2 regions of the Arthrobacter sp. sptzw32 genome follow, and region 2 is predicted to be linked to the other one. Evidence: riboswitches for the same ligand, from Rfam matches in the RefSeq annotation. Region 2 holds a riboswitch; the other holds the start of a gene.
The links. A riboswitch is a leader RNA that binds a small molecule or an ion and turns the genes downstream of it on or off. The one in region 2 is predicted to bind glycine.
Positions count from the first base shown of each region.

Region 1: linked by a shared signal. The riboswitch ahead of gcvP (aminomethyl-transferring glycine dehydrogenase) and the one ahead of gcvP (aminomethyl-transferring glycine dehydrogenase) in region 2 are both predicted to bind glycine.

Region 1 is NZ_JBNHEZ010000010.1:5,012-21,023, forward strand. Features, by position in the region: gene otsB (trehalose-phosphatase) at 181-1,023, opposite strand; gene otsA (alpha,alpha-trehalose-phosphate synthase (UDP-forming)) at 1,013-2,515, opposite strand; gene AC5RVN_RS16440 (DsbA family protein) at 2,694-3,569, shown strand; tRNA gene AC5RVN_RS16445 (tRNA-Thr) at 3,734-3,807, shown strand; gene AC5RVN_RS16450 (FAD-binding oxidoreductase) at 3,865-5,286, opposite strand; gene AC5RVN_RS16455 (hypothetical protein) at 5,473-5,697, shown strand; gene AC5RVN_RS16460 (DUF4193 domain-containing protein) at 5,756-6,058, shown strand; gene AC5RVN_RS16465 (AMIN-like domain-containing (lipo)protein) at 6,332-6,880, shown strand; gene AC5RVN_RS16470 (APC family permease) at 6,952-8,502, opposite strand; gene AC5RVN_RS16475 (agmatine deiminase family protein) at 8,499-9,524, opposite strand; gene AC5RVN_RS16480 (nitrilase-related carbon-nitrogen hydrolase) at 9,590-10,618, opposite strand; gene AC5RVN_RS16485 (Dps family protein) at 10,836-11,315, shown strand; gene AC5RVN_RS16490 (MFS transporter) at 11,408-12,979, opposite strand; gene AC5RVN_RS16495 (TetR/AcrR family transcriptional regulator) at 13,045-13,584, shown strand; glycine riboswitch at 13,674-13,772, shown strand; gene gcvP (aminomethyl-transferring glycine dehydrogenase) at 13,952-16,012, shown strand, end outside.
Region 2 is NZ_JBNHEZ010000004.1:311,659-327,670, reverse strand. Features, by position in the region: gene AC5RVN_RS10425 (L-serine ammonia-lyase) at 1-1,346, opposite strand, end outside; gene glyA (serine hydroxymethyltransferase) at 1,386-2,699, opposite strand; gene gcvH (glycine cleavage system protein GcvH) at 2,711-3,094, opposite strand; gene gcvT (glycine cleavage system aminomethyltransferase GcvT) at 3,200-4,348, opposite strand; gene gcvP (aminomethyl-transferring glycine dehydrogenase) at 4,359-7,211, opposite strand; glycine riboswitch at 7,264-7,370, opposite strand; glycine riboswitch at 7,372-7,469, opposite strand; gene AC5RVN_RS10400 (DoxX family protein) at 7,642-8,205, opposite strand; gene AC5RVN_RS10395 (hypothetical protein) at 8,252-8,407, shown strand; gene AC5RVN_RS10390 (dihydrolipoyl dehydrogenase family protein) at 8,454-9,839, shown strand; gene AC5RVN_RS10385 (spore photoproduct lyase family protein) at 9,949-11,055, shown strand; gene AC5RVN_RS10380 (GOLPH3/VPS74 family protein) at 11,060-11,830, opposite strand; gene AC5RVN_RS10375 (serine hydrolase) at 11,920-13,563, opposite strand; gene AC5RVN_RS10370 (hypothetical protein) at 13,773-14,096, shown strand; gene AC5RVN_RS10365 (hypothetical protein) at 14,439-14,765, shown strand; gene AC5RVN_RS10360 (GNAT family N-acetyltransferase) at 14,891-15,364, shown strand; gene AC5RVN_RS10355 (phospholipase D family protein) at 15,482-16,012, shown strand, end outside.

The sequences.
Region 1 (16,012 bases), on a different contig from region 2:
CCGGACGATCCGTTGTGAATGGTTCATGTTTATTCAGTTTTGTGGTGCAGGCGCTCCCGCATCAGTACTTGGGAGCGCCGAGTGACGCCGCACGGTGTCTGTGCGCCACATCACAAGCAAGAGTATGTCAGATGTTGTGCATTTGGGCTCAAATGTTACGGAGGTCACATGTGAGCTTGCTTAACTGCGGCCCTGGAAGCCCTGCTGGTCCTCCTCTGCGACCACCAGGCTCCGCTCCTGCAGCAGCACCTCCAGCATCTCTGCCACGTGCACCGGCGCCTCCACCCGGTACTGGGCCTGGGTGAAGTCCAGCCCCACCTTCACGCCCACGTCCCCCGGCTCCAAACGGGCCAGCGCGTCCTCGTCCGTGGTGTCGTCGCCGGCAAACAGGACAGCCGTGGCGCCGGTGACCTGCCGCAGGAAGGTGACCCCCTCACCCTTGGAAGCATTGACAACCGATGTTTCCAGGACCCGCTTTCCGTCCTTGAGGAAGACGCCTTTCCGGTCCTGCAGCAGTGAGCGCGCGGCGGATACGGCGTCCTGGGCTACGTCATCCGCAGCCTGGCGGGTGTGCAGCACCACGCCTGCCGGCTTGTCCTCGAGCATGGTGCCCGGCGCCTCCGCGACGATCTCCGCCAGGATGCCGCGGACCTCGGCCAGGAGGGCCTTTTGTTCCCCGTCCAGGGTCAGCCCGGTGGATCCAGGCCCCAGCCAGGCCTCGGCCCCGTGGCTGCCGATCAGCAGGGTGTCCACCGGCGGGGACGCTACGGCGCGCAGGCTGGCGAGGGCGCGTCCGGAGATGAGGGCCGTCGTCGTGCGGGGCAGCACGGCGAGTCCGGCGAAGGCCGTGGCTGCACGGGGAAGGGGACGGGCGTCGTCGGCGTGGCCCACGATGGGAGCCATGGTGCCGTCGAAGTCCAACGCCACCAGCAGATTGTCCGTCCTGGCGATGGTGCGGAGGGCTTCCCGGAGCTCCGGTGTCAACGCCAGCCTGCCGTTGCCGGCCCGGCTGTCAGGAGTCATCACGGACCACTTTTTCCTTCAACGCCTGCAGGAAGTCAGCGGACCAGTGGTCCACATCGTGTTCAAGGATCTGCTTGCGCATTGCCCGCATGCGCCGCGAAGCGTCCCGCGGCGACATCTCGACCGCCCGCATGATGGCGCTCTTCAGGCCGTCGATGTCGTGCGGGTTCATCAGCAGGGCCTGCTTGAGCTGGTCTGCGGCGCCGGCGAACTCGCTGAGCACCAGCGCACCGTCGTTGTTGGTGCGTGCGGTGACATACTCCTTTGCCACCAGGTTCATGCCGTCCCGCAGGGCGGTGACCAGCATGACATCGGCGGCCAGGTACAGGGCCACCATCTCCTCCACGGGGTAGCTGTGGTGGAGGTAGCGGACCGCGGTGTTCTCGAGGGTGTCGTAGGTGCCGTTGATGTGGCCTACCGTGCCTTCCACTTCCTCGCGCAGGAGCCGGTACTGCTCAACGCGCTCGCGGCTGGGGCTGGCTACCTGGATCAGGGTTGCGTCGGACACGGACAGCTTGCCGTCGGCCAGGAGCTCCTCGAAAGCCTTCAGCCGGTGCCGGATGCCCTTGGTGTAGTCCAGCCGGTCCACGCCCAGCAGGATGGTTTTTGGGTTGCCAAGGTCCTGCCGGATCTGCCGCGCCCGCTCGATGATCTCCGGCTTTTGGGCCAACTCGCTGATCTGCTGGACATCAATGGAGATGGGGAACGCCTGGGCCCGGGCGATGTGCGTTATCTTCCCGTCCTGGCCCTTGACGTGCACCTGCTGCTGCTTGACGCTGGCGCCCAGGAAGCGGCGGGCTGAACGCATGAAGTTTCCGGCGTCGCTCGCCCGCTGGAAACCCACCAGATCTGCGCCGAGGAGGCCGTCGATGATGGCCTGGCGCCAGGGCAGCTGGGCGAAGATCTCTGGAGGCGGGAACGGAATGTGGTTGAAGAAACCGATCCGGAGGTCCGCCCGCGCTTCGCGGAGCATCCGCGGCACCAGCTGCAGCTGGTAGTCCTGGATCCACACTGTGGCGCCCTCGTCGGCATGGCGTATGACGGCGTCGGCGAACCTTCTGTTGACCTTGCGGTAGGCGTCCCACCACGTCCGGTGGAATTCAGGGGGCGCGATGACGTCGTGATAGAGCGGCCACAGCGTGGCGTTGGAGAAACCCTCGTAGTAGAGCTCGACGTCGTCCGCGCTGAGCTGCACCGGGACCAGGTCCATTCCGCTGTGGCTGAAGGGCTCCACGGTCTCGTCCGGGGCGCCGTGCCAGCCCACCCAGGCGCCGTCGGTCTTGGTCATCATTGGTGCCAGCGCGGTCACCAGGCCACCGGGGGAGCGGCGCCAGCCGGAGCCGTCGTCGCCGTTTTCGCCGGGGGCGCAACGGTCTACGGGCAGTCTGTTCGAGACCACCATGAAGTCATACTTGGTTTCTCCGCCATGGCGTGAGCCGGCGGCGCCGGACCCGGCTGCGGTGGAAGGTTTTTCCTGGACGGGTGTTTGCATTGCGGCCCCCTGGGGTTGCTTGTGGCTCTTAGTTCACCCTAACGGGACGGAATCTTCCGTGCTATTCGTCCGTTGTGTATCCGGCAGAATACTTGAACAGGCAAGCTCTCAGTTTTCTCCCCTAAAATGGGAGGGTTGCCACGAAATGGTCCCCCTCGTCGATCGACCCAAGGAACACATGAGCCCCGCTAATGAAGTACGTAAGTCCAAAGCTGAGCGCACCGCGGAGGCCCGCGAAAAGGCGCGGCTGATCCGTGAAGCCCAGCTGAAAAAGGACAAGCGCAACAAGCTGCTGATCGGGTGGGGAATTGTGGCGGCCGTGGTGGCCATCCTGGCAGTGATCGCATTGGTGGTAACCACCGGAATCCGGCAGAACACCCCCATCGCGGACCAGGGACCGGTGCCTGCCAGCGCGAATGTGAACGGCGGTGTGACCCTGCTGGCGAACACCGAGGTCAAAAAGACGGACCCGGCGACGGTGGACTTGGCAAACCTTCCGGCCAAGCCTGATACGCAGCCCAGCCCCGTGGTGGCGCCCGGCGCCGAGGCCGAGCAGGGCCAGCCGGTGAAGGTCATTGCCTACATCGACTTCATCTGCCCGGTCTGCCTGCGGTTCGAGAACACGTACAACGAAGCGCTCACCACGCTCCGTAATGAAGGCAAGATCTCCATGGAGTACCGCCCGCTGGGCTTCCTGGACCGCCAGTCCACCACGAACTACTCCTCACGCGCAGCCAACGCTGCAGCCTGCGTGGCGGACAAGGCACCGGAAAAGTATGCGGAATACGTTGACGTCCTGTTTGCCAACCAGCCCGCCGAAGGCGGAGCCGGGCTCTCCGACGACAAGCTGAAGTCCCTGGCCACTGACATCGGGGCCGATATCAACAGCTGCGTGGACGACAAGACCTTCCGCCCTTACGTGAAGTACTCCACGGAGCTGGCGGCCAACAGCGGCATCACCGGAACGCCCACCGTCTTCATTGACGGCAAGCAGTGGGACGGCGCTGCCGACCTTAACGCTGAAATCCAGGCAGCAATCGACGCCAAGGCCTGATCGCGTCCGGCCGAAAGGGCCCGCCGCCGGACACGGTCCGGCTGCGGGCCCTCCCTTTTTGCGCCGGCATCCGCCACGGCAACCAAAACCCGGGCGTTTTTACCACCGGGAGGACTTGGGCTAACCTTATCTAGCGCCGTTCAGGCGCCTGCCCGCCAGGGCACGCCTCCTTAGCTCAGTTGGCCAGAGCACCGCTCTTGTAAAGCGGGGGTCGTCGGTTCGAATCCGACAGGGGGCTCTTTTTCTTCCCCCGCCTCCGCGGCCCCGGGCGGTAGGCCAACTAAGTCCCGGTCAGCTAAGTCCCGGTCGGCGGGATGTTGTGGTTCAGGCGCAGCAGATTCTTCGGATCGTATTTGTCCTTGAGGGCAACGAGCCGCTGGTACTTGTCCGGGCCGTAGGCGCTGCGCGCAGCGTCCGCCTCCTTGACCCCGAGCTCTGCCCCCAAAAAATTCACATATTCCCCCTGCTCGGCGAACGGACGCATCAGCGTGTAGGCCTTGCGGGCGAAGGCGGTCAGCCGCTCGTCCTCGCCGGCGTCACGCCAGAACCCGTAAACGTTGAGCCAGTAACGCGCCGACCGGTTCGGGAACGCAGTCGCCTCCTCCGGAACCCGCCCGAAGACGCCCTCCAGATGGTGGATGTCAATGCCGGTTCCCTCCCATGCCAGTTCGGAGGCGAATCCCACCACCACATCAGCCACCTCCTCATCCAGCCGCGAGAACGAAACGTTTTTCCAGTAGCCGCGTGAGCCCTTGGGAAACACGGCGTCCATGGCGGATTGCCAGTCCAACCAGGGAGTTGGTCCAACTTCCGCTTCGTCCGGGGGAGCGACCTCCCGGAGTTGATCCACAATGGCGAGGCCGGCCTGGTGGTCCTCGCCCGCCCAGGCGAAGCCGAGGACCATCCACGGCTCACTGCCCATGCCGAATTCCGCCGGAAAGACCAGGAAGGAGATGATCGGGTTCATCTGGTCAGGCAGGTCCCGGGTCCAGGCATCGAACGCGAGCAGGGCGTTCTTCCAGTGCTGTCGCCGGTAGAACAGGTTGCCACCCAAGGGCGCCGCCGGCAGGGGCATCGCACGGAAGGTGAAAGAGGATACGACGCCGAAGTTACCGCCACCGCCACGCAACCCCCAGAACAGCTCAGGGTTTTCGTTTTCGCTTGCGTGCAGGTGCTCGCCGCCGGGAGTAACCACATCCACAGCGGCAAGATTGTCCAGGCTCAGCCCGCCTGTTCGAGTCAGCCAGCCCACTCCGCCGCCGAGGGTAAGCCCTGCCACTCCCGTCCCGCTGATGACTCCCAGGGGGACCACCAACCCGTAGGCAGCTGTGGCCCGGTCCACGTCAGCCAAGGTGGCTCCCGGCTCGACAGTGACGAGGCGGCTTTCGGCATCGACAGTGACAGCACGGAGCAACCCCAGGTCCAGCACCAGCCCGCCGTCGACGGTGCCGTGGCCGGCGATGTTGTGTCCTCCGCCGCGCACCGCCAGGGCAAGGCCGCTTCGGCGTGCAGTATCCAGGGCAAGGTCAATGTCCGAGACGGCCTTCGCCCTGGCGATGGCGCGGGGGCGGAGATTCACCATGCCGTTCCACACCGCCCGGGCTTCCTCGTACAACGGATCCTGCGGCTCGATCAACGTTCCCTGCAGCTGTCCACCCAGGTCACGCAGTGACTGCTGGACCTCAATTTCCGGAGTATTGGAATGAGCTGTGGCCATCGCTGTTACTTCCACATCAGAGGGCAAGGGCAATCAACCTGAAATGCCGATGGCGGGAGTTTAGGAGCAGTGCCCTTTGCGGGTCAACAGCCTTTTTGAATCCCGCTCCCTGCATCAGCAGCGGGATTAATATGTCCGAGACGGGGACGAAACGCGGCCACAACATTGGCTGCGTACGGTCGCGGCATGACAGCTCAATTTCCGGCCCGGATCCGTGCCTGGTTCGCGCATACCTTCTACTGCGAAGCCCCTGGCCAGGCTGCAGATGCCATGGCCGATGTGACGCGGTGGGCCTGGCTGCCGGCGCTCAGCGGCGTGGCAGTCGGTGGTGACCACGCGTATGCACGGCACGCCGAGGCCGCGGCGGAAGATCTGTTGGACCATACTGGCGCCCGCGGAAAGGCAGAATGACCTAAACTGCCTGAGGTGCCTGAAACGGCGCTGTGCAGCAAGGAAAGTGGAACACGCTATGGCTACCGATTACGACGCTCCGCGCAAGCAGGAAGAAGAGTCTCCTGCCGACTCCCTGGAGGCCCTTCAGGCCACCCGCGGCGCCACCGTGCAGACCGCGGTGATCGACCTCGACGAGAACGACACCGCCGAGGGCATCGACCTGCCCGGCGCCGATCTTTCCAACGAGGAACTGACGGTTGTTGTTGTTCCGGAACAGTCAGATGAGTTCACCTGCTCGTCATGCTTCCTGGTCCGCCACCGCTCCCAGGTGGCCCGCGAAAAGAACGGCATGAAGTACTGCCGCGACTGCGAAGGCTGACTTTCATACCCCGGGAGCGCCGGCCACTTTACCGGGAGTGCGGCGCCCTTCAGTCCCTTCCCGGCGTCGTTATCCGGCATAACGGCCGGGTCCAGAAACGGCACCGGAACGGTTAAAAACGGCGGCGAAAGAACCCCGGATTTACAATTGTGTGATGCGGATTCCGGCTTCCTTACGGTTCCGCGCCGAAGCGGCCACAGGCCTCGTATTCAGTAGTGCAGCGCTCCTACGCTTGAGCTATCCAACCGCTCCACTCCTCTGGATGGCACCACAATGAAAAAACTCCTCATCTGGCTCACGGCTCTCCTCATGGCTGTCGGGCTGGGAATTCTGGTTCCGGGGCCTGCCTCGGCTACCACATCGTATTGCGGTCTCCAGTGGGGGTCACTGGCAAAAGCCAACCCCACCTACAGCACCGCTTCTGTCACGAACGTCCGGACCGGGCAGCACTACTGCTTTGACCGGATGGTGGTTGACCTCAACGGCCCGGCTACGGGCTACACCGTCAGGTACGTCCGGAACATTGTCCAGGACGGGTCCGGCTTCACCATCCCGGTAAAGGGTGGCGCACGCCTGCAGGTCTCCGTGCATGCGCCGTCCTATGACCAGAACGGCAACGCCACGTACAACCCGCCGGCGAAGGCCGAACTGTCCAACGTGACCGGGTACCAGACCTTCCGGCAGGTGGTTTACGCCGGAAGCTTCGAGGGCCATACCAGTATTGGCCTGGGTGTCCGCGCACGGCTGCCGTTCCGGGTCTTTACGCTGGACGGCCCCGGATCGGGTTCACGCCTGATTGTGGACGTGGCCCACTTCTGGTGACCCAACAAAAAAGTGCCGCATCCCGGAAACGGGATGCGGCACTTTTTGGGTGTGCACGAAGGAAGACCGGATTACTCCGGAACCACCAGGGCGGGGGTGTCCCGCTTGAGGGTCCCGCCGCGGAAGAAGGCGGGACGCAGCCGGGACATCACCAGCATGAACACCGCGCCCAGGGCCAGGATGCCCACCCCGAGGACAAACACGAGTCCCACCCCGAACACCTCGGAACCACTGCCGAATTCGGGAGCCCAGCTGTCCACGGCGGTCTGGAGGAACACCACGAACAGTCCCACGCCGCCGAGCACCGGGCAAAGGAACCGCAGCAGGAAGTTGCGGAGGCCCTGGAAGGCGCTGTTGCGGAAGTACCAGGCGCAGGCAATGGCCGTCAGCCCGTAGTAGAAGCAGATCATCAGGCCAAGCGCCAGGATGGTGTCGTTCAGGACGTTCTCGCTGACTACGTGCATCACTGCGTAGAACCCCGCGGACACCAGGCCGGCGGCGACCGTGGCGTAGCCCGGCGTCGAGAAGCGCTTGCTCACCCGGCTGAACGGCTCCGGCAATGCGCCATAGTGGGCCATGGCCAGCAGGCTGCGGGACGGGGACATAAACGTGGATTGCAGCGAGGCGGCGGAGCTGGAGAGCACTGCCAGGGACATCAGGATGGCGAAGGGGCCCATGATGGGGGAGGCCAAAGCCGTAAAGATGTTCTCGTGGTTCTCGGTGTTGTTCAGGCCGTTGCCGGTGTCCCCGACGCCGGCGTACATCATGGTGGCGATGCTCACCAGCAGGTAGATCGCCAGGACAATCAGGGCGGTCAGCGTGCCCGCGATGCCTGCAATCTTTTTGCCGTTGGCGGTTTCCTCGTTCACGGTGAGGCAGACGTCCCAGCCCCAGTACACAAAGATGGACAGCGAAATGCCTGCGGCGATCTGCCCGAACGTCTCGATTTTGGTGACGTCGAACCAGTCCCAGCTGAAGGAGATGGCCGTTGCAGAGGTGGACCAGTTGGCGAAGGCCATGGCAACAAACAGCCCCAGTACCAGCAGCTGGAAGCCCACGAGGCCGTACTGCACCAGTTTGGTGGTGTGCAGCCCCCGGTAGCTCACCCACACCGCAAGGGCAACGAACACAAAGCAGGTCAGAACGTTCAGCGGCTTGTTTGCGGCCAGGTCGGCCAGCTCGGGCGAACCCGTGAGCTGGGAGAGGAAGAGGTAAAAGAAGTCCACCGCCACGCCGGCCAGGTTGGACAGGACGATGATGTTGGCGGCGAGCAGTCCCCAACCGCCCATCCAGCCAACCCAAGGACCGAAGGCCTTGGTGACCCAGGTGAAGGTGGTGCCGCTGTCTGGGGAGTCGGCATTGAGCTCCCGGTAGGCCAGGGACACCAGGATCATCGGAATGAACCCGATCAGGAAGATCACCGGCAACTGCAGCCCGGCTTCGTTGACCGTGGGGCCAAGCGCGCTGGTGAGCGTGTAGGCCGGGGCAATGGTGGAGATGCCAAGAACGACGACGGCGAGGAGCCCCAGCTGCCCGCCCTTCAGGCCCTTGGGGGTGATTTCGGAGGCGGCGCCGGGGGCATTCCTGCCGGCAGAGGAATCCGTGCGGATGGTTTCTGTCATGACACCACTTTCTGGAAGGCAGCAGGTTGCTGTTGGGTGATGCAGTGGATTCCCCCGCCGCGGGCAAACAGTTCGCGTGCGTCGATGGCAACGATGCGCCGCCCGGGGTAGGCCTCCGCAAGGATCTGCAGGGCTTTGTCGTCCTGTGGGTCATTGAAGCTGCAGGCGATGACTGCGCCGTTGACCACCACGTGGTTGATATAGCTGTAGTCCACGAACCCTTCCTCGTCCCGGAGCATTTCCGGTGCGGGGACTTTGATGATGTTCCACTTCCGGCCCGCGGCGTCCGTGGTGCCGCTCAGGAACTCGATGATCTCCCGGCTGACCTCGAAGTCTGGGTGTTCCGGGTTTTCCTGGGCATGGACCAGCAGCGTGCCGGGGGAGGGTATGGCTGCAACGATGTCCACGTGGCCCCGGGTGCCGAAGCGCTCGGAGTCGCGGGTCAGGCCGCGCGGCAGCCACACCACGTGGGTGGCGCCGATGGTGCGGGCCAGTTCCTGCTCGACGTCGGCGCGGCTGAGGCCGGGGTTCCGGCCGGGATCGAGCTGAACGGTTTCGGTGACGAGGACTGTTCCCTGGCCGTCCACCTGGATTCCGCCGCCCTCGTTGACGAGCGTGGACAGGATATGGCGGGCTCCGGAGCGGCCGGCCACCTCACCGGCGATCAGGGCATCCTTGTCCCATTGCGCCCAGTCCTGCCCGCCCCAGCCGTTGAAGACCCAGTCAACGGCACCAAGCTGCCCCTCACCATCCAGGACGAAGGTTGGACCGATGTCGCGCATCCACGCATCGTTCAGCGGGGCTGCGAGTACCTCAATCCCTGGGTGCAGGTAGGCGGCGGCCGTTTTGACGTCACCGGGGTCCACCACCATGGTGACGGGTTGGAATTCGACGGCGGCATTCGCCACTGCGGCCCAGGTGGACCTGGCTGCGTGGGCGGCTTCTGGCGATTCACCAAGGGTGTAGCCGCCGGCGGGAAAGGCCATCCAGAGCCGCACCTGTCGGGCCGTTTCGGCGGGCATCCGCCACTGCGGGGCCTGCTCCGACTGCGCTGGGGTGCTGACGGCATGACGGAGCCCGGCGGCGGTCACGAGCACACCTCCGCGAACCCGCGCTCGCCGCCAATGGATTCGTTCAGGCGGACGGGTTCGGTGAGGCGGCCGTAGGTATCAGGGCGGCGTGTGGCGAGGAACGGGAACAGGGTCAGCCAGTCCTTCCGCTGGTCCAGGTCCAGGTCAGCCACCAGTACTGCAGAGGCGTCGCGGGGTGCCTGGGCGAGAATCCGGCCGTAGGGATCGGAGATGAAGGACGAACCGTAGAAGTCCAGGGTGCCTTCGCTGCCCCAACGGTTCGGGGCAACCATAAAGAGTCCGTTGGCGATGCCGTTTCCGACGATCACCTGCTGCCAGAGCGGCTGGGTGTCGAAATCGGGGTGGTCAGGTTCGGAACCTATGGCCGTAGGGTAAACCACGATTTCCGCACCGCCCAGGGAGTAAAGCCGGGCCACCTCGGGGAACCACTCGTCCCAGCAGGTGGGCATGCCGAGCCGTGCGCCACCGAGTTCGGCGGGTGCATGCACCTCGTACGCGTCTGCTGAGGCCGGGCCCTTACGGAAGAACTTGTCCTCGTAGTAGCCGGCGGTCACGGGGATGTGGAGCTTGTGGGTCCGTGCCAGAAGTTCACCCCCGGGCGAGACCAGGATGGCTGTGTTCAGGCCCAGTCCGTCATCCTGTCCGTCCGGGTTCCCGGCGCGCTGGTACAGGGAAGCGTGGATAGATACCCCATGGCGCCGGGCAGCGTCTGAAGCGAATTGGAATGTGGGGCCTGTGAGCAGGTCCTCGGCGAGATCCGATGGCCGGGACCGGCCCGGGCCTTCAGCGGGATCGTTGTGCGGGCGCGTGTCGGCAGGGTATCGCGAGAGCGTCAGCTCAGGCAGGAAAACTACGGCCGCGCCCAGGTTGGCGGCGCGGCCGATGCCCTCGTCCAGTTCAGCCTCGACGGCGGCTTTGTCGGTTTGCCACCGGTGCTGGACCACGCCGACGCGCAGGGCCGGGCGGCCGGACGGCGATGTCCGGGCCGGGGAGGCGGGTGCGCCGAGGCAGGAAATTTCGATCATGTTGGCTACTCCAGTGAGACGATGGTCACTAAATGAATGACGTTCATTTAGTATGCGGTTCAACCGGCCCGGATGCAAGGAGAATATGAACCGCGTTCGTTTATTTCGGCGGAAGCACAATTAGTAAGCTCACTGAGAAATTTTGCCGGCAGGCCCGCCAGGGCCGCCCGCCGGGCTGGTAGCGTCGGAATCACAGGAACAATCGAGGAGGATGCATATGAAAGCTTCACCGACACTGACCAACAACCTGCAGGCCGTGCTCACTGACCTGATCGACTTGCACATCCAAGGCAAGCAGGCCCACTGGAACATTGTGGGGACCAACTTCCGGGACCTTCACCTGCAACTGGACGAGATTGTTGACGCCGCCCGCCAGTTCGCCGATGACACGGCCGAGCGGATGCGCGCCCTGCATGCCCTCCCGGACGGCCGCAGTTCCACGGTGGCCGAGTCCACCAGCCTCGCTCCCTTCCCCGAAGGCCTGATCAGCACCAAGGACGCCATCGAGCGGATCGTTGCGGCACTTGAGGCTGCCGTAGGCACCATGCGGAAGGTCCACGATGAAGTCGACGAGGAAGATCCCACCTCGGCCGATCTCCTGCACGAGTTCATTCTGAAGCTGGAACAGTTCGCATGGATGGTGAACGCCGAAAACATGAAGCCCACCGCCAGCGTCACTGCACCTGACGCACAGTAGTCCCGCTGCCCGCACGGGCAGGATCTGCAGGCGCCCGTCACCGGAGGGTGTCCTCCGGTGACGGGCGCCTCTTGCTGTCCGGGCCGCGCCTCTTACGGCGCCTTGGGCACCTTCCGCAGCACGACGGCGGCGAAGACTGCCGCCGTCGCCATCAGCACCAGCCCGATTGCGGCGGTGATATGGACGCCGGAGTCGAACGCGGCGCCGGCTGCCTGCCGGAGTGCGTCAGCAAGGGGTGCCGGAAGGCTTGCTGCGAGCTCCATCGCTCCTGCCAGGGTTTCGCCGGCACGTGCGCTTTCGTGCCCGGGGGCGGCAGCAGCAAGGCCTTCCGGGAGCCGCAGGTTGTGCTGGTAGGAGGCTGTGAGAATGGAGCCCAGCACGGCGGTTCCCAGCAGGGCGCCCACCTCATAACCCGTCTCTGAGATCGCTGATGCTGCCCCCGATTTTTCCGGCGGTACGCTGCCGAGGATGAGGTCATTGGAGATGGTCTCCGCTGTTCCTACGCCAAGTGCCAGGACCAGCAGGGCAGCGAGCAGCAGTGCCGGGCCGTTGGTATGGCTGCCGAAGGTTACCATGCTGTAGCCGGCGGCACTCATGGCCAGTCCGGCGCCAACCACAAAACCCGGACGGATCCTCCGCACCACCGGCACCACCGCCAGGCCCGCCACAACGGTTGCCACCAGGGCCGGAACCATCGCCACTCCTGCTGCGGAAGGAGACATTCCCTCGAGGAGCTGAAGGTGCTGGGCCAGGAAGAGGATGAAACCGTTGAAGGAGAACAGCGCCAGGACATTGGCGGTGATGGCCATGCTGAACACGCGGTTGCGGAACAATGACATGTCCAGCAGCGGGCACTCGAGCCGCTGTTGCCGGCGGACAAAAACGGTACCCATTACCAGGCCGAAGGCCGTACTCCCCATTGCCAGTGCGCCGAAACCTTCAGTGGCGGTTTCCTTGATGCCGTAGACCACCGGAACCATGGTGAGCAGCGAGAGCAGGATGCTCGGCACATCCACCCTTCCAGGCGCCGGATCCCGGGATTCAGGGATAAACGCCGGGCCGAAAACCAGCAAAGGGATCATGATGGGCACAGCGACCAGCAGGACCGCTCCCCACCAGAACTGCTCAACCAGCCACCCGCCAAAAATAGGCCCGAGCGCCGCGCCTCCGGAGAAGCCCGCAGCCCAAATGGCGATGGCCAGCCGCCGGCGGTTCGGGTCCACGAAGATGTTGCGGATCAAGGACAGGGTGGAGGGCATCAGCATTGCCCCGAAAAAGCCCAGCGCGGCCCGTCCGGCTATCAGCCAGCCGGCGTCGGGTGCGAAGGCGGTTACTGCTGATACTGCCGCGAAACCAATGCTGCCGGTAATGAGCAGCCGGCGGCGTCCGATCCTGTCGCCGAGGCTTCCCATTGCCACCAGCAGCCCGGCCAGCACCAGCGGGTAGGCGTCCACAATCCATAGGAGTTCCACTCCCGTGGTGCCCAGCGCACTGGCTATGGCGGGCAGCGCGAAGGTCAGCGCCGTATTGTCCACGGCAACCAAAAGAACCGGAAACATCAGGAGGGCCAGTGCGAGCCAATCGCGGCTGCCGCCGTTCGCAGAACCGGCGCGCCGCACGGTGGTGGCGGTGATGTTCGATGGGGAAGCAGGGGAAGACATCATCCTGGAACTATACCGTCCGGACGGTACAGTTAAGAAACCGGCCGCGACAATGCATGATGGAAGCCATGCCCCGAAAACCTGTAGCGCGAGACGCTGTCCTGGACGCCTTCGAAGAACTCCTGATTGACGTGGGCGAAAGGGCAGCCACCTTGGAGGCGGTGGCCAAGCGGGCCGGTGTTTCCAAAGGCGGCCTGCTGTACCACTTTCCCAACAAGGACGCCCTGATCACCGCCACCCTGGAACGGCTGGACCGGCTCGCAGGGGAAGATTTCGCTGTCATGGCGGCCGCGCCGGAGGGGGCGGCGGCGTACTTCATCCGGTCCTCGCTCTGGTCTGACACCCCTATGGACCGTTCCTTTGTGGCCGCAACGCGCCTGGCTGAGGTAGCCCATGAAGATGCCCGGCGCCGCTTTGCCGCCATCCAGCAGCGATGGCTGGACCTCATCGGCAAGGACGTTGGCGCGCCGATGGCAAAAGCAGTGCTGTACATGGGGGACGGGCTGTACTTCAACGCCATGTGGGAAAGCGGGCCATCGGGAAACCCCGCTGACAGGCAGGCGGAGGTGGACGAACTCCTTGCCGCCGTCCACCGGCTGAGGGGTTAGCCGGTATTTGCTCCTGCGCCCGGGGCGTAGGAGAATTGGCCATGTGCGGGCCGTGACCGGCCGCAAGAAAAAACAAAATGAATAGCCTTTGATCTGCGGCGGGAGAGTTCTGCCGGAAGGTACTGGCAGGCGCCGTAGGAGCAATACCTCCCCAGGAATCTCACAGGCCCATGTACCGCCGCGGCGAGGCAACTCTGGAAAGCAGCAGGCTGTCCGCAGAGGCATCCGGAATTTGGATACCAGGACTGCTGTGCTCACCGACGGTGCAAGCGGGCAGGCGGAAGCCGGCGTCGCGGAAACTCTCAGGTCCAATACAGAGCGGGGAGGGACCCGAATCGATGCGGCATACCCTGACGCCGCCATAACCATGGAGTTCCTCGTGACTGTATCCTCGGCCTCCGCCACTGCCGCCACCGCAGGCCACGCTTCTTCAGCTGCGGCCGCCGCTTTCGTTGACCGGCACATCGGCGCCCGCCGGGAAGACGACGTCGCCACCATGCTCAAGGCCATTGGCTACGACACCGTGGACGCGCTGGTTGACACCGCCGTCCCCAAGGACATCCGGCAGGACACTGCACTGGAACTGGCAGGCGCGCTCAGCGAGGTGGAGGCGCTGGCTGAACTGCGAAGGCTCGCAGCCAAAAACAAGACCGCCGTGCAGATGATCGGCCAGGGGTACTACGACACCGTGACGCCCCCGGTGATCCGCCGCAACATCCTTGAGGGCCCGGCCTGGTACACCGCCTACACCCCCTACCAGCCCGAGATTTCCCAGGGCCGCCTGGAGGCGCTGCTGAACTTCCAGACCATGGTCCAGGACCTGGTGGGCCTGCCGATCGCGAACGCTTCCCTGCTGGACGAAGCAACCGCGGTGGCCGAGGCCGTCCTGATGATGCGCAGGGCAAATAAGAATACAGAAGCCCGCGACGGCAAGACGGTGTTGGATGCCGACTGCCTGCCGCAGACCATCGCCATCGTCAGGGGCCGCGCCGAGGCGCTGGGTTTTGAGGTTGAGGTCGCAGACCTCTCCAAGGGCCTGCCCGACGGCGTCATCAACGGTGTGGTGCTCCAGCAGCCCGGTGCTTCCGGCCGGGTCTTCGACCACACCGCCGTGATCGCCGACGCCAAGGAGCGCGGTGCCCTGGTGACAGTGGCGGCCGACCTGCTCGCCCTGACCCTCATCACGCCTCCGGGGGAGCAGGGCGCGGACATCGCCGTCGGCTCTGCCCAGCGCTTCGGCGTCCCGCTGTTCTACGGCGGACCGCACGCCGCCTACATGGCCGTGCAGAAAGGCCTGGAGCGTTCCATGCCCGGCCGCCTGGTGGGTGTTTCCAAGGATTCCGCCGGGGTTCCTGCCTACCGTCTGGCCCTGCAGACCCGCGAGCAGCATATCCGCCGCGAGAAGGCCACCTCCAACATCTGCACCGCCCAGGCGCTGCTGGCCATTGTGGCCTCGATGTACGCCGTCTACCACGGCCCGGAGGGACTGAAGGCGATCGCCCGGTCCGCCCACGCGCACGCCAGGATCCTCGCCGCTTCCCTTGAAGGCGCCGGCTTTGAGGTGCTGCACAGGAGCTTCTTCGACACCGTCACCGTCTCCGCGCCCGGCAAGGCTGCGGGCATCGTGGCTGCCGCCGAGGCCAAGGGCATCAACCTGCGCAGTATCGACGCGGACACGGTGGGCTTCTCCACCGATGAGACCACGACGCCGGATGTCGTCGACGGCGTCCTGGCCGCCTTCGGTGCCCCGCCGGCAGAGGTGACAGGAGCGTTTGTCCTGGACGCCGCCGTCGAGCGCTCCTCGGACTTCCTGCAGCATCCGGTGTTCAACACCTACCGCTCGGAGACGCAGCTGCTGCGTTACATCCGGAAGCTTTCAGACCGGGACCTGGCGCTGGACCGCACCATGATCCCGCTGGGCTCCTGCACCATGAAGCTGAACGCCACGGCCGAGATGGAAGCTATCTCCTGGCCGGAGTTCGCCTCCATCCACCCCTTTGCCCCGGACTCGCAGACCGAGGGCTGGCGTGAGCTGATATCCGGGCTCGAAGCGGATCTTGCGGAGATCACCGGATACGACCAGGTGTCCATCCAGCCGAACGCCGGCTCCCAGGGTGAGCTCGCGGGCCTGCTTGCCATCCGTGGCTACCACCACTCCCGTGGGGACCAGCAACGGAACGTCTGCCTGATCCCGGCGTCGGCCCACGGCACGAACGCGGCCTCCGCCGTCCTCGCGGGCATGAAGGTGGTGGTGGTCGCCACCGCGGCCGACGGCACCATTGACCACGCCGATCTGTACGCCAAGATCGAGGCCAACAAGGACGGGCTGTCCTGCATCATGATCACCTACCCGTCCACCCACGGTGTGTACGACGCCGACGTGCGCGAGGTCTGCGACGCCGTCCACGCCGCGGGCGGCCAGGTGTAC
Region 2 (16,012 bases):
TCATCCAGGGACACCCGGTGGGAGCCGTCACCCCAGAGCGCCATCTTCGCCGCGTTGATCGCCTTCGCAGCGGCGATCGCGTTCCGCTCAATGCAGGGCACCTGCACCAGCCCGCCAATCGGATCACACGTCAGGCCCAGGTTATGCTCCATCGCGATCTCGGCCGCGTTCTCCACCTGCGCCGGGGTACCACCCATCACCTCAGCCAGGCCCGCCGCGGCCATCGACGACGCCGAACCCACCTCGCCCTGACACCCCACCTCAGCCCCCGAGATCGAAGCCTGCTCCTTGTACAGCACCCCGACAGCACCGGCAGCCAGCAGGAACTTCACCACCACATCCTCACGGTCCTCCTGGCTGGCGTTCTCCATCCCCGGCGCAAAATGCAGCGCGTAGTACAGCACCGCCGGGATGATCCCCGCCGCACCGTTCGTAGGCGCGGTGACCACCCGGCCGCCGGAGGCGTTCTCCTCATTCACCGCCAGGGCAATCAAGTTCACCCACTCCTGCCAATACTTCGGGTCATGGAACTCCCCCTCCTGGACCTCACCGTCCTGGCCCTCCCCGGCCGGGCGGGCACTTTCCTTCCGCAGCCGGTCATACCAGTCAGGGGCCCGGCGGCGGACCTTCAACCCCCCGGGCAGCACACCCTCACGCTTCAAGGACGTCGCCACGCAGCCCTCCATCACCGAATAGATATGCAACAGGCCCGCCCGGATCTCCTCCTCCGAACGGCTGTCCTCCTCGTTCACCCGCATCACATCACTGATACCCAGGCCGGTCTCCCGGCAATGCTCCAACAGCTCCGCAGCGGTCCGGAACGGCAACGGCAGCTCCTTCTTGGACTCCTCCAGCTCCTGCCGCGCCGCGTCCTCCTCACCCTCCCGGACAATGAACCCGCCGCCCACCGAAAAGAACGTCGCCGTATGCAGGACGTTGCCGCCGGCGTCGGACACGGTGAACGTCATCCCGTTGGTGTGCCGCGGCAGGACGGTCAACGGCCGCAGCACCATGTCCTTCACTCCATACGGCAGGGCCACCGCACCAGCCAACTGCAGCATCCCCGTCTCTGCAATGGCCGCCAGCCGCTCCTCCACCTCATCGGGCAGGATCAGCTCCGGATGGAACCCCTCCAGCCCCAGCAGGATCGCCGTCATCGTCCCATGCCCATGGCCCGTCGCCGCGAGCGACCCATACAGGTCAACCCGCAACGACGCCACCTCCGCCAGCTTGCCGAGGCCCTTGAGCTCCTCCGCGAACACGGCGGCGGCCCGCATCGGCCCCACGGTATGCGAGCTGGAGGGGCCAATACCGATGGAGAAGAGATCAAAAACGCCAACAGCCATGTGCTTGGTTCCTAACTAAAAGACGCAGGTCGGTGTGGGTTAGGCGAGGTTGGTGATGCCTGGGTACAGCGGGTGGGCGGCGGCAAGGGCCTCCACACGTGCGCGCAACCCCGAAAGGTCCGTGCCGGCGTCGGCCGTCAAAGCCTCGGCGATGATGTCCGCAACCTCGCGGAAGGCAGCTTCGCCGAAGCCCCGGGTGGCAAGGGCGGGGGTGCCGATGCGGAGGCCGGAGGTGACCATGGGCGGGCGCGGGTCGAACGGGACGGCGTTGCGGTTGACGGTGATATCGATGGCCGCAAGGCGGTCCTCGGCCTGCTGGCCGTCAAGCTCGCAGTTGCGCAGGTCCACCAGGACCAGGTGCACATCAGTGCCGCCGGAAACCACGCTGATGCCCTTGGCGGTGACGTCCGGCTGGACCAGGCGCTCGGCCAGGATCCGGGCGCCGGCCAGGACGCGTTCCTGCCGTTCCTTGAACTCGTCGGACGCGGCGATCTTGAACGCTACGGCCTTGCCGGCGATGACGTGTTCCAGCGGACCGCCCTGCTGGCCCGGGAACACAGCCGAGTTGATCTTCTTGGCGATGTCGGCGTCGTTGCTCAGGATGATGCCGCCGCGTGGGCCTGCGAGGGTTTTGTGCGTGGTGGACGTGGTGACGTGCGCGTGCGGCACCGGTGAGGGGTGCAGTCCCGCGGCCACAAGCCCGGCGAAGTGGGCCATGTCCACCATCAGGTAGGCGCCTACGGAGTCGGCGATGCGGCGGAATTCGGCGAAGTCCAGCTGCCGGGCGTAGGCGGACCAGCCGGCCACGATCAGCGCGGGCCTGTGCTCCTGGGCCAGGCGCTCCACCTCGGCCATGTCAACGGTGTGGGTGTCCTCGCGGACGCCGTAGGGCACCACGTTGTAGAGCTTGCCGGAGAAGTTGATCTTCATGCCGTGCGTGAGGTGTCCGCCGTGGGCAAGGTTCAGGCCCATGATGGTGTCGCCCGGCTTGATCAGCGCGTGCATCACCGAGGCGTTGGCCTGCGCACCGGAGTGCGGCTGCACATTGGCGAACTCCGCGCCGAACAATGCCTTGATCCTGTCGATGGCGAGCTGTTCAATAACGTCCACGTGCTCGCAGCCGCCGTAGTAGCGCTTGCCTGGGTAGCCTTCGGCGTACTTATTGGTCAGCACCGAACCCTGCGCCTGCATGACGGCGACGGCGGTGTGGTTCTCCGACGCGATCATCTCCAGGCCGTCACGCTGGCGGGTCAGTTCGTCGTCGATCTTCGCTGCGATCTCAGGATCCAGGGCGGACAAGTCCGCGTCCAGGGACGGGGAGACCACCTGCTCGAAAGCTGCCGTGGCCGTCATGCCCGCGCCGCTCACAGCTCGCCGCCGTTTGCTGCAGCGTACTCTTCAGCGGACAGCAGCGGACCCTCTTCGGTCACGGCTACCTTGAAGAGCCAGCCGGCGCCGTACGGATCGTTGTTGATCAGGGCGGGGTCGGAAACCACTTCGTCGTTGGTCTCCACCACCTCGCCGGTGACAGGCGCATAAAGGTCCGAGACGGACTTGGTGGATTCAACCTCGCCGCAGGTCTCCCCCGCGGTCACCGTGGAGCCCACCTCGGGCAGGTCCACGTAGACGATGTCGCCCAGCGCTTCGGCTGCGACGGCCGAAATACCAATGTTGGCAGGGCCGGATCCGTCAGCAGCAACCCACTCGTGCTCGGCGGAGTACTTCAGTTCAGCAACAACTTTTGCCATGTGTGTTTCCTTAGGTAGGTGTGTCAAGTGAGAGAGCGTCAGGCCAAAAGGCGCATCAAGTGAGTGGGCGTTGGGACAGAACGCGCATCAAGTGAGAGAGCGTCGCTACTGCTGGCGCTTGTAGAACGGGAGCGGCACTACCTCGAACGGCTCCGGCTTGCCGCGGAGGTCAATCTCCAGGGCGGTGCCGGGGTTGGAGTGTTCGACGTCGACGTAGGCCAGGGCGATCGGGTACCCCAAAGTGGGGCTTGGCTGGCCGGAGGTCACCTCGCCCACGACGTTGCCGTCCTTGAGGACCGGGTAGTGGCTGCGGCCGGCGCGGCGGCCCAAACCTTTGAGCCCCACGAGCCTGCGGCCGGACGTGGAACCGGCGCCCAGTGCATTGAGTTCGGCCAGCACGGCCCTGCCGATGAAGTCCGATTCCTTGGCCAGCGAAACAACGGGGCCCAGGCCGGCGGCGTAGGGGTTGCCCTCGCGGGAGAGTTCGTTGCCGTACAGCGGCATGCCGGCTTCCAGGCGGAGCGAATCTCGGCAGGCCAAGCCAGCGGGGATAAGGCCGTGCCCGGCGCCGACCTCCAGCAGGGCGTTCCACAGTCCGGGTGCATCCTCGTTGGGGATATAGATTTCGAAGCCGTCCTCGCCGGTGTAGCCGGTGCGGGCCAGCAGCAGCTCCTGGACAGTACCGTTGACCGCGATGCCTACCTCAACGGCCGCGTAGTACTTCAGTTCCGTCACCAGCGGGTGCTGCTCAGTCGGAACCAGTGCCAGCAAAATGGCCGCCGCGTTCGGTCCCTGCACAGCGACCAGCGAGGTCTCCGCGCTGACGTCCTCGACGGTGACATCAAAGTTGGCAGCCCGCTCGGCCAGGGCCGCGGCCACTGCTTTGGCGTTGCCCGCGTTGGGAACCACGAGGTACTTCGCTGTTCCGTCCGCAGCCGCGGGAAGGCGGTACGTGATGAGGTCATCGATGATGCCGCCGTTTTCCTGGCAGATCAGCGTGTACTTGGCCTTGCCCACAGCCACGGCGGACAGCTTGCCAACCAGGGCGTAGTCCAGGAAGGCTCCTGCGTCGGGGCCGGTGACCCAGACCTCACCCATGTGGGAGAGATCGAACAGGCCGGCGGCGTTGCGCACGGAGTGGTGCTCAGCCAGTTCGGAGCTGTACTTCAGGGGCATCTGCCAGCCACCGAAATCGGTGAAGGATGCCCCGGCAATCTTGTGCTGCTCGTACAGCGCGGTGTAGTTCTCCGTCATCACAAATTCCTTAGTTCTCAAACTCTGAAAGTGGTGGGCAGGAGCAGACCAGGTTGCGGTCCCCTGCTGCGCCGTCGATGCGGCCCACCGGCGGGAAGTACTTGTCCTGCCGGAGCGAGGCCAGGGGGAATGCAGCCTGCTCACGCGGGTAGGTCCGGTTCCATTCGGAGGAGACGACGGCGGCTGCCGTGTGGGGTGCGTTGCGCAGCGGGGACTTCTCCACAGTGAAGTCACCGGCAGCCACCTGGTCGATTTCCTTGCGGATGATGATCATGGCTTCGATGAACCGGTCGATCTCCGCGAGGTCCTCGGACTCGGTGGGCTCCACCATCAGGGTGCCGGCCACGGGGAAGGACAGCGTGGGGGCGTGGAAGCCGAAGTCGATGAGGCGCTTGGCCACGTCCTCGGCGGTGACGCCGGTCTTGGCCGTGAGCTCGCGCAGGTCCAGGATGCACTCGTGGGCAACCAGCCCGCTGGTACCCGTGTAGAGGACGGGGAAGTGCTCGTTTAGGCGTGCCGCCACGTAGTTCGCGGCGAGCAGCGCGGACTTGGTTGCCTCGGTGAGGCCCTGCCCGCCCATCAGCTTCACGTAGGCCCAGGAGATCGGGAGCACGCCCGCGGAGCCGAAGCGCGAAGCGGAGATTGCGACGCCGTGCCCCTCCTCGTGCGCTGCCTTGTTCGCGTCACCCGGCATGAACGGCGCCAGGTGCGCCTTGGCTGCAACCGGGCCGACGCCGGGGCCGCCGCCGCCGTGCGGAATGCAGAAGGTCTTGTGCAGGTTCAGGTGGGAGACGTCGCCCCCGAACTTGCCCGGCTGTGCGAGGCCAACCAAAGCGTTCAGGTTTGCACCGTCAACGTACACCTGGCCGCCGGCGGCGTGGACGGCGTCGCAGACTTCGCGAACATCGGAATCGTATACGCCGTGGGTGGACGGGTAGGTGATCATGATGGCCGAAAGGACGTCCCTGTGGGCCTCAATCTTGGCTTCCAGGTCGGCGTGGTCGATGGTGCCGTCGGCTGCGGTGGCCACCACAACCACCTTCATGCCGGCGAGGACGGCGGACGCGGCGTTGGTGCCGTGGGCTGACGCCGGGATCAGGCAGACATTGCGCTGGGCCTCGCCGCGGGAGTGGTGGTAGCCCCGGATGGCAAGCAGGCCCGCGAGCTCACCCTGGGAGCCGGCGTTCGGCTGGATGGACACCTGGTCGTACCCGGTGATCTCCGCAAGATCCGCTTCAAGCCCGGAAATCAGCTCACGCCAGCCCTCGGTCTGGGAATCCGGAGCGAACGGGTGGATGGAGGCGAACTCCGGCCAGGAGATAGCTTCCATCTCGGCCGTGGCGTTCAGCTTCATGGTGCAGGAGCCCAGCGGGATCATGGTGCGGTCCAGCGCCAGGTCCCGGTCCGAGAGCCGGCGGATGTAACGCAGCAGCTGTGTTTCAGAGCGGTGGGTGTTGAACACCGGGTGCTGCAGGTAGGTGGAGGTGCGCAGCACCGGTTCGGGCAGTTCGAACCCGGACGCCTCCACAACCGGACCGGCGCCAAAGGCGACAGCAACCGCGGAGAGCACCTCCGGCGTCGTGGTTTCATCGACTGACACGCCAACTGTGTCCGCATCCATGAGGCGCAGGTTGATGCCGCGGGCTTCGGCGGCGGTGATCACCTTGGCGGCCTTGCCGGGCACGCGGACGGTGACGGTGTCGAAGAAGCTCTCGGACACCAGTTCGCGGCCGGCAATCTTCAGCGTGGTGGCCAGGGCGCGGGCGTTGTTGTGGACGGTTTCGGCGATGGCCTTCAGTCCGTCGGGGCCGTGGTAGACGGCGTAGAACGACGAAACGATAGCCAGCAGCGCCTGCGCGGTGCAGATGTTGGAGGTGGCCTTCTCGCGGCGGATGTGCTGCTCGCGGGTCTGGAGGGCCAGGCGGTAGGCGGGGACACCGGCGTCGTCCTTGGACACACCGACGATGCGGCCCGGAAGGGTGCGCTCCATGCCCTGGCGGACGGCCATGTAGGCTGCGTGCGGACCGCCGAAGAACAGCGGGACGCCCAGGCGCTGGGTGGAGCCGACGGCGATGTCCGCGCCCTGCTCGCCCGGCGGGGTGATGAGGGTGAGGGCCAGGAGGTCGGCGGCGACGGTGACCAGCGCGCCGCGGTCTTTCGCCTCGGCGATGACGGCGGACTGGTCCCAGACGCGGCCGGAGACGCCGGGCTGCTGGAGGACCACGCCGTTGATGTCGCCGTCGGGCAGGCCGTCCGTGAGGTCGGCGATTTCCACCTCGAAGCCGAGGGCTTCGGCGCGGCCCAGCACGATGGCGATGGTCTGCGGGAGGAGGTCGGCGTCGAGGACAGTTTTGCCATCCTTGGCCGTCTTGGACTTGTTGGCCCTACGCATCAGGAGGACTGCTTCGGCGACTGCGGTTGCCTCGTCGAGGAGGGAGGCGTTGGCCACCGGGAGTGCGGTGAGGTCCTGGACCATGGTCTGGAAGTTCAGCAGCGCCTCGAGCCGGCCCTGGGAGATCTCGGGCTGGTACGGCGTGTAGGCGGTGTACCAGGCGGGTGCTTCGAGGATGTTGCGGCGGATCACCGGCGGAGTCACGGTGTCGTAGTAGCCCTGGCCGATCATCTGCACGGCCATCTTGTTCTTGCCCGCAAGCTTGCGGAGCTCGGCGAGGACCTGGACTTCGCTCAAGGCGCTTTCGAGGGTGAGCGGCGTGTCCTGGCGGATGGAATCTGGGACCGCACTGTCAACGAGGCCATCAACGCTGTCGTAGCCAACGGCCTTGAGCATGGTGTCGATGTCGGACTGGCGGCGCGCGCCGATATGGCGGTCTGCGAAGGTGGTAGGGGACGAATGAACCGTCATGAGAGGAACTCCATAATTCAGGTGGCGCCTAAGCTCCACGTTGATTCGGGTTCCTCCCCGCTCTGTATCGGACCTGAGAGTTTTGCGTTGCCCTGCGTTTTGCAGAGCGCCACTTGCACCGTCGGTGAGCCCGGTTGCCCGGACTGCTTTCCAGAGTTGCCTTGCCGCGGCGGTACGTGGGCCTGAGAGATTCCTGGGGAGGATTTGCTCCTACGGCGCCTGCAGAACGTACCGGCAGGACTCTCCCGCCGCAGATCATCAGCACATGCCACTGTTCGGTGACACGGCTCACACGTTACCGTGTTAGGGCGCGGGATGCAAAATTACCGTCCGATGGTTCGGGAATTCTGTCCCTTACCCGGCCGCCCATCGCAAGTGGACGACAGCGGGATGTCCCCCGCCGTTGACAGTCGCGGCGCGCCGGCTTCCGTCAGCCTTCTTCCGGCGCGGTAGCTACAGTCGGCGCCTGCGCGTCGGCTGCCAGGGCCTTGCGCCGGCGGTAAATCTGGATGCCCATGGCTGCGGGGATCACAGCCAGGGCGGTGGCGCGCATCCAGGGCCGGTCCAGCACGTGACCGGTTAGTGCGTCCAGGGAGAAGGGGCCGGAACCACCGATAGTGAACGCCACTGCCGCCAAACCCAGCACCGCCGGGTACTCCAGGCCGCCCTCAGTGGCAAAAAAGCCGTTCGGCGCGTGAACGCTTGCAGCCACACCCATCGTGGTTGCAGCGGCGGCGCCGGCGGCAGGGGTAGCCAGGCCCAGGGCCAAGGCAACACCTGCTCCAGCTTCACCTACACCGGCGAGGATTGCGCTGGGTTTTGCGGGACGGAAACCCATGGCGTGCATGCCCTTGCTGGTACCTTCGAGCCCTCCCCCGCCGAACCACCCAAAGAGTTTTTGGGATCCGTGAGCAATAAGAACACCTCCAAGCGCAACCCGGAAAAGGCTTTGCGCCGCGGCTGCTGCCTCAGGACTGGTTGTTACGTGGCTCATCAGACTCCTCCTTGGGTTGGCTGTGCCGGTGCTGTACCTTGCCATTTTGACGCAGAAAGCCACCACTGCACCCCTCCAATTTTCTGCGAAGAAGTTCCTGCTCCTTGGAGTGCGTTCTTCTGCCGAGCACGTGACCCGCCCAGAAGGCCAGGACAAGCAGATCGACGACGGCGAGCGCCAGGCCGATCTGCGTTCCCCCTGACGAAGTGCGTGCCGCATGGGGCAGGATGGGTGCCAAGGGAGGCGTTATGGATTTTGATGTCCTGGTAGTCGGAGCCGGACCGGCGGGCATGGCTGCCGCAACACGGGCAGCGGAGCTCGGTGCGCGTACCGCCGTTGTTGAGCGTGCCCGGCTGGGCGGCACTTGCGTGAACTCAGGTTGCGTGCCCACGCGGGTGCTGGCGAAGACTGCGCGGTTGTACAGGGAAGTGCGCACCGCCCGGGACTACGGAATTGTGGTCCACGAGCCTGCGGTGGACTGGCCGCAGCTGGTCCGGCGGGTGCGATCAACCGTGGACCGCGTACTTGACGCCAAAGCGTACAACGAGGCCATGCGGCAACTGGACATCACGTTCCTTCAAGGGGATGCAGCGTTCAGCGGGCCGCAGGAAATGTTGATCGGCGGGCGCCCGGTTACCGCTGCTTCGGTCATCCTGTGTGTGGGCGGAAGTGCCCGGAGGCTGCCCATCCCGGGCGCGGAGCACGCCGTGCTGCCTCACGAAGTCTTGGACCTTCCTGAACTTCCCAGCTCCGTCGCAATTATCGGCGGCGGCCACACCGGTGCGCAGCTGGCCACGATCTTCGATGCCCTTGGATCGCACGTTACCCTTTTGGACCTCGCACCGCGCATCCTCACCACCGAGGACGATGACGTCTCCATGGCGGTCACGGAAGGCTTCCGTGACCGCGGCGTGAACGTGGATGTCGGCATCCGTGGTGTGGATGGCATTGAGAAGCACGACGGCGGAGGCCTGGAAATCCGCTGGCAGGGCGGGGACGGCGCGCAGTCGGCACAGGTGGATGCAGTGATCATGGCTGCCGGCTGGCCGGCGAATATTGACGGCCTCGGTCTGGAGGCGGCAGGCGTCGCCGCTGGGAGGGGAGCTATCCCGGTGGACAACTACCTTCGCTCCAACGTCCCGCACATTTTTGTTGCCGGAGACGCGAACGGGACGTCCATGCTGGTACAGGCCGCTGTCTTTGAGGGTGAGACTGCCGCAGAGAATGCCGTCCTGGGAGCGCGCCGGACCACGCCGCACCACCTGCTGCCGGAGGGCGGGTTCACGGACCCGGACTACGCCGGAGTGGGCCTCACCGAGGCGAAGGCCAGGGAACGCGACGCGGAGTGCGCCGTCGTCGTCGTTCCCTATGCGTCGGTGGAACGTCCCATCATCGATGACCGGGAGCAGGGGTTTCTGAAACTGGTTACGGACCGGCACCGGGAGCTGATACTCGGCGCACACGCGGTTGGCGAGAACGCAGTCGAGGTCATCCAGGCAGTTGCGTCCGCAATGGCCGCCGGCACAGACGTGGCCACCCTTGCACGCGTGAAGTTTGCCTACCCGACGTACAGCTCAATAATCGGTCGCGCGGCACGGCAGGTGGTGCGGGGAGCAACGAAAGAGTCCTGGTGAGCGGACTAAATTCGTCGTAGTTTTCCACGGACTCTTACCTCGCCTTTAGGGTATTCCGGGGAAAATACGTGGAACAACCGCACCATCATCATTGTTGTTAAAGGCAATGATGACTCTTCAGGAATCGGACCTGACCACACTTTCTCCCACCCGTTTATGGGTTCCCAAACACGTGCTGATCACGAGGGCCGCAGCAGACCTGCCCCACACAGCTGACATCCTTCGGCGCTGCGAGCGTGCCGGTGTTGACGATGTCCGGTTCCTGCCAGGGAACGCCTTGACAGGGCTGCGCGGTGCCAGTGAGCGCGAAACGTACGCGTCCGCGAAGAACACGCTTGCGGTGGTCGTGGCCCCGCCCAGCGTCCTCAAACCGCAGCCAATCCCGCCGAGCGCTGACTGGCGCATCGACCTCGCCAAGGGTTGCCCCGCCCACTGCCAGTACTGTTACCTGGCCGGATCCCTGCAGGGTCCTCCCGTGACCCGCGTGTACGCGAACATTGACGATGTGCTGGGCGGAATACGCACCCACGCCGGCAGAGGCTCTGTCACCCGCGGGACCTTGGACCGTGGCCACGAGGGTACGACGTTCGAGTTGTCCTGCTACACCGACCCCCTGGGCATCGAGAGCGTGACGGGGTCGCTCGCTGCCGCAATTTCCCGCGTCGGGGCGGGGGAATTCGGCGACGACGTGCAGTTGCGGTTTACGACGAAGTTCGACGACGTCGGTGAGTTGGTAACCCTCGATCATGGGCGCAGGACTCGGATCCGGTTTTCGGTTAACGCCGCAGACGTAGCGGGCCGGTTTGAAGGAGGCACTGCACGGATGCCCGCCCGGCTTGCCGCTCTCCGCGCTGTGGCAGCGGCGGGTTACCGGGTAGGCCTGACAATTGCCCCTGTTATGCCCGTACCTGGCTGGCGGGAGCAGTATGGCACGCTGCTGGACAGCGTCGCCGATGCTGTCGCCGGCATCAATGACCTCGATCTGACCGCCGAGATCATCACGCACCGCTTCACTCCGGCGAGCAAGGAAGTGCTGCTGGGCTGGTATCCGGGAACCAAGCTTGAGATGGACGAGGAATCGCGGAGCCAGAAGCGATCCAAGTTTGGCGGCGTCAAGTACGTGTACCCGAAGCAGACCATGACGGAGATGCGCGGGTGGTTCACAGAGGAGCTGGAGCGGCGGCTGCCGGCCGCCCGGCTCCTCTACTGGACATGACCCGTCACAACGTTGCTGCTTCTTCCTCGGCAAGCCTGATCAGGCGAAGTTCGTCCTCCACGGCGCGGGACGGCCAATAGTCCTTCGCCAGCTCGCTTGCCCGGATCCTGTCTGCCTCGGGGAAGAGCTTGCCGAGCAACCCGGACGCCTGAAGCAGGGCGATCAGCACGATGGTCCGGGCGTCGGGCCCCTTGGCAACGGGCTTGGCATTCGGCACTTTGGACCCTGCCTCTACCGACCCGGCGAACCCGGCCACGGCTGCCTCGGCACTCAGGGCCCCGGCCTCCGCTGCTGTGTCCGGCACCTCGAGGCTGGACGGCGGGCCGCTGAGCGCAGCCCGGATCTTCTCCAGGAGCGCCGCCTCCGGGGCATGGTCCTTCTCCGGGTACCGCGCGGCCCGGAACCTGCCCAGGTGCTTTTCACCGGCATGTTCCACGATGCCCAGTGATACCAGCCCCTCGTAGACACGCAGCACTTCGGAGCGGCTCTCCAGCACGCCCACCCACCACTTGGGAGTGTGGGGCCGGGACTTGCCGCGGATCAGTTCCAGCTCGTGCTCGAACTCGGTTGCCGGGGTGGCGCCGGTGGCCCTAACCCGCTTTCCCTGGAGCTCGATCGCGCCGAGCAGGTCCAGTTCAGCCAATATTGCCCCTGCCACCGTGGTCCTAAGCGCGAACAGCGGCACTTCAGGTCTGCCGTTTGAGTCGTTTGTGGCCAGAAGCAGGAACGCCTGGGGAAGGCTAAGTTCCACTGTTTTAGGAGTTTCAGCATCCATAGGATCATGGTGGCGCAGTTGGGCAGCCACCACAATGAGGACTTGAGCGGACGACGGCGGGACGTCCCGCCGTCGTCCGAATCCCTGGCCTACGCGGCCCGGGTGAAAGTCCCCAGTCCAGTCCTGTCGTAAAAGTCCAGTGTGACGCTTCGGGCGGGGCCGCCGTTTGCCACTGCGAAGATTGCACCGGCCAGGCCGTTGCCGTTCTCGCCGATGGATTCGAAGCTGAACGTGTCGCCGTCGAAGTGGGTGAGCGGGAAGGTTGTGGGGCTGCCGGCCGGTCCCATCCGCATGGCCAGCTTCCCGCCGTCGTCAAGGACCACCAGCGGGCCGTAGTAGGAATTGGTGTAAGTGCCTGTGTAGGCATTGTTCGCTTTGGCGGGAGCGGGGTTGGCCGGAACTTTGGCGTAGTCCACTTCAGGTTTGTCGGCTTCGTCCTGTTGCTTGAAGATACTTGCGGTGAAGGCCAGCCAGTCCACCGTAGGCGATCCGTGCTGGGCGGTATCGAGGAAACCGGCGGCGATTGCTTCAGGAATGCCCTGCGGGCGGCCGTTGGTCAGGGCCACGATGGCCAGTTGCTCGCCGGGCAGCATGGAGACGGCGGTGGCCGCGCCCAGATTGAAAGCCCCGGAGTGGCCCAGCTGGACGCGGGCCTGGTCGTCGTAGGAGACGTTCCAGCCCAGCCCGTAAAAACGGGAGCGGGCGGCCGGAGCAGCCGCGGGGTTGGAGACTGCATGGGGAACACGGGTTGTATGAAGGGCAGCGGGATCAATAATGGGCCTGCCCTCAAATTGGCCGTCTCCGAGCTGCAGCCGGAGCCATTGCGCCAGGTCCCGCACCGACGAACTTGCCCCACCGGCGGGAGCCTCGGCGTCGGCATTGCGGCGGTATCTCGCTGCCCATTCCTTGTTTCCGAGCGGCACGTGAAGGATGGCCTTGTCTGTGGCCTTTTCATAGTCCGAGTGACGGTAACTGGTGGCGGACATGCCCAGCTTCCGAAACAGGATCTCGTCGGCCAGATCCTCCCAGGACATGTGCATCGCATCAGCTGCCGCCTGGCCAGCCTCGGTGAAGCCGAAGTTGCTGTAGTTGTAGCTGGACCGGAACGTATCAAGGGGCTCCTGGTTGAGGTGGCTGAGGATGTAGGCCCTGTCGAACCCGAGGTCCTCCAGCAGGTCACCCGCGCCCGTTCTCAACCCGCTGCGGTGGGACATCAGATCAGCAAAGGTGGCGTTCCGCGTGACGTAGTCATCCTTGAGCGAGAAGCCCTTGTTGTGCTGGATCACGGGGTCGGTCCAGTTGACAATCTTGCGCCCCACCGCCCCTGCCACCACTGTGGACGCCAGGGGCTTGGATACAGAAGCCAACTGGAACACCGTGTCAGGGCTGATCTTTCCGGGCTTTCCGACCTCCCGCACGCCGAAGCCTTTGGAGTACAACACCTCGTCCCGGTACACCACGGCTATTGCCATCCCCGGAAGCCCCGTGCTTTCCATGGCGACGTCGGCCTGTTCGTCGAGCTTGGCCAGCGCGTTGGTGATTGCCTTCAGGTCCAGCAGCGGTTCCACCTGTCCCGGCGGGGCCGGGAGAAGCGCCGGCGACGACGTTGACGCACGCCGTGCGGGTTGGGCGCTGCATGAGGACAGAAGGGGCATTGAGGCAACACTGGCTGCCCCAATTCCGGCCGCTTTGAGCAACGTACGCCGGTTTGGGGAAACGGAGCCATTAGTCATATCGAGTCCTTGGTCCTAGGGCGGTAAGCACTTTTCAGTTGGCCCCAGCCTCCCCGACAGGCTTAATAGTGGACCCGGCACTGCGGCCGGGCAATGGATGCAGCGGAAGTTGGGTAGGCCTTAAGCGGCGTGGACAATTCAGGGCGCGCGCAGGAATCAGCAGGCTTAAGCTGATACCAACAGGTTCCTTCCAGCATCGGGAGGTCATCGTGGATACCGAAACCGCCAGTGTGACCGGTCATGATGTCACCACAATCGTCTGCGTCTGCGGCAACACCGTCAGCCAGGACGGATTGATTCAGGCGAACTCGCAGGGCATACCCGTCCATGCCGGGGGCGACACCCCTGTCCCTGCAGAGCTGGCGCCCTGGCCTGTGGACGAGGACCTTTACACCCTGTGCCCCAGATGCGGCCGCGTGTACCGAGACGCCGTGATCGAAGAGACAGGGACCGCGCCGGTTGCGTTCCGGGTGGATGTTGCCGCCGGCCCGATGGCAGAAGCCATCCGCGTCCACTGGAACCTCAGCACCTGAACGCTGTCTGCAGTCGTCCTCTCTTGCTAGCGAGAGAGTGGCGGGCGTACGACGGCGGGACGCTCCTGCCGTCGGCATGTTTCCGTTCGAGGTGGGGCAAGTAGCCGGTGGCGGCATGTCAGGTACTCCACACTCGTGTGCCGGCTGCGGTCTCCTCGTAAGGTCAGGCCTAACCCGGTACCGGGTGCCTTCGGGGACCGCTGATTCTCCTTCCCCGGCAGCGCGAGGAGCATGGGAGGCGGCCAAGAATGTACAAGGTGGATTCAGCCCGCCGATGTGGCCGCCACGACGCGCACAACTCGGGCACAGAGCCGGCCCAGCAATCGTGGGGAGCTGGCTTTGGTGCAAAAAACTACTAAAGCTACGCGCACCTGGTTGGGACTGGCCTTGGTTTCCGCCGTCCTGCTGGGCGGCCTCATCCTCGCCCAGTTCGCCGCCACAACGAGAAGTTTGTATGCCGCTTGTCTGGCCGTTGGACAGGACTTTGACCGGAACTTTCGTCTTCGGCACCCACACGACGGCCTGCCGGTCTTTCCGCTGCACAACAGGTGCAACGCTGCCTATGACCTCGTTCCCGAATGGGTCAACCCTGCGTTGACTGTGCTGGCAGTGGTGGTGATCATCTCGCTGATTGGTCTGCTCTTCAGCCGTATAAAGGAACCACTCTAGGTTCCGAGCAGTTGGACGCGGCGCAGGACCAGAAGGAGGCGAACGGCGGCAGGAGATGTGGCGTTGACCGCCGGCGAGGTGGCTGACGGCGTAGGCGTCACCTGGCCCGCGGTAAATTTGTGGCCATGATTTCCATTGACCGGGACGACCCCGCACGGGGCGACGTCCGCCAGCTCCTGAGCGAGCATCTGGCTGACATGTTCGCCACCTCGCCTGCCGAAAGCGTCCACGCCCTGGACCACTCCGCGCTGACCGCGCCGTCGATCACGTTCTGGACCGCACGTGAAGACAGCGATCTGTTGGGTTGCGGCGCGCTCAAACTGCTGGACTCCCCGCCCGGTGCCGCACAGCACGGCGAGATCAAGTCCATGCGCACTACAGCGACGGCACGGGGACGGGGCGTCGCCACAAGCATGCTCAGGCACATCCTCGACCACGCACGGAGCCGCAACATCGAGCGGGTCTACCTTGAAACCGGCACGGAGGACTACTTTGCTCCCGCGCGGCGCCTGTATTCCCGCCACGGCTTCACCGAGTGCCCGCCCTTCGCCGACTATGCCCTGGACCCCCACAGCGTTTTTATGGAACTGCGACTCTAGGCGGGGCCTCAGATCCGTTGCGCCAGCCCGCAGCGGCAATCGGTTCACTCGCCGTCGTAGGCTACTGGATAGGTGGGACGCCTAATGACGGGCCTCGGGCCCCGGAAGGGACATCGAGTGGGCAGTGATCCTGGTACATGGTTCTTGAGTGGCGGTGAGCGGGGGAACGCAGCCACCCACGTGCACGCGGAAGATGCCGGATCGGCGGCCTGGTCGGAGGGCAACCTCGTGCGGCCCCTGGTTCACGGGGCCACCTACTTTGCCCGGCTGCATGAGGAGCTGACGGCTCTGAACGCGGGCGATCGTGTGTGGTTCACCGACTGGCGTGGCGACGGCGACGAGCGGCTAACGCCGGACGGCCCGACGATCGGTAACTTGCTGGCTCAGCTAGCCCGGGCCGGAGTGGAAGTACGCGGCCTGATCTGGAGATCCCACGGAGAGCGGGTCTCGGCGCCGATGAGCTGGCGGTCAAACGAGCTCCTCAGCCGCCAAATCAACGACGCCGGCGGTGAGGTGCTGCTCGACCAGCGGGTGCGGCTTTTCGGCTGCCATCACCAGAAACTGTTCGTTGTCCGCCGTCGCGACGACCCTTCCCGGGACGTCGCCTTCGTGGGCGGTATCGACCTCTCCCACGGCCGCAGGGACGAT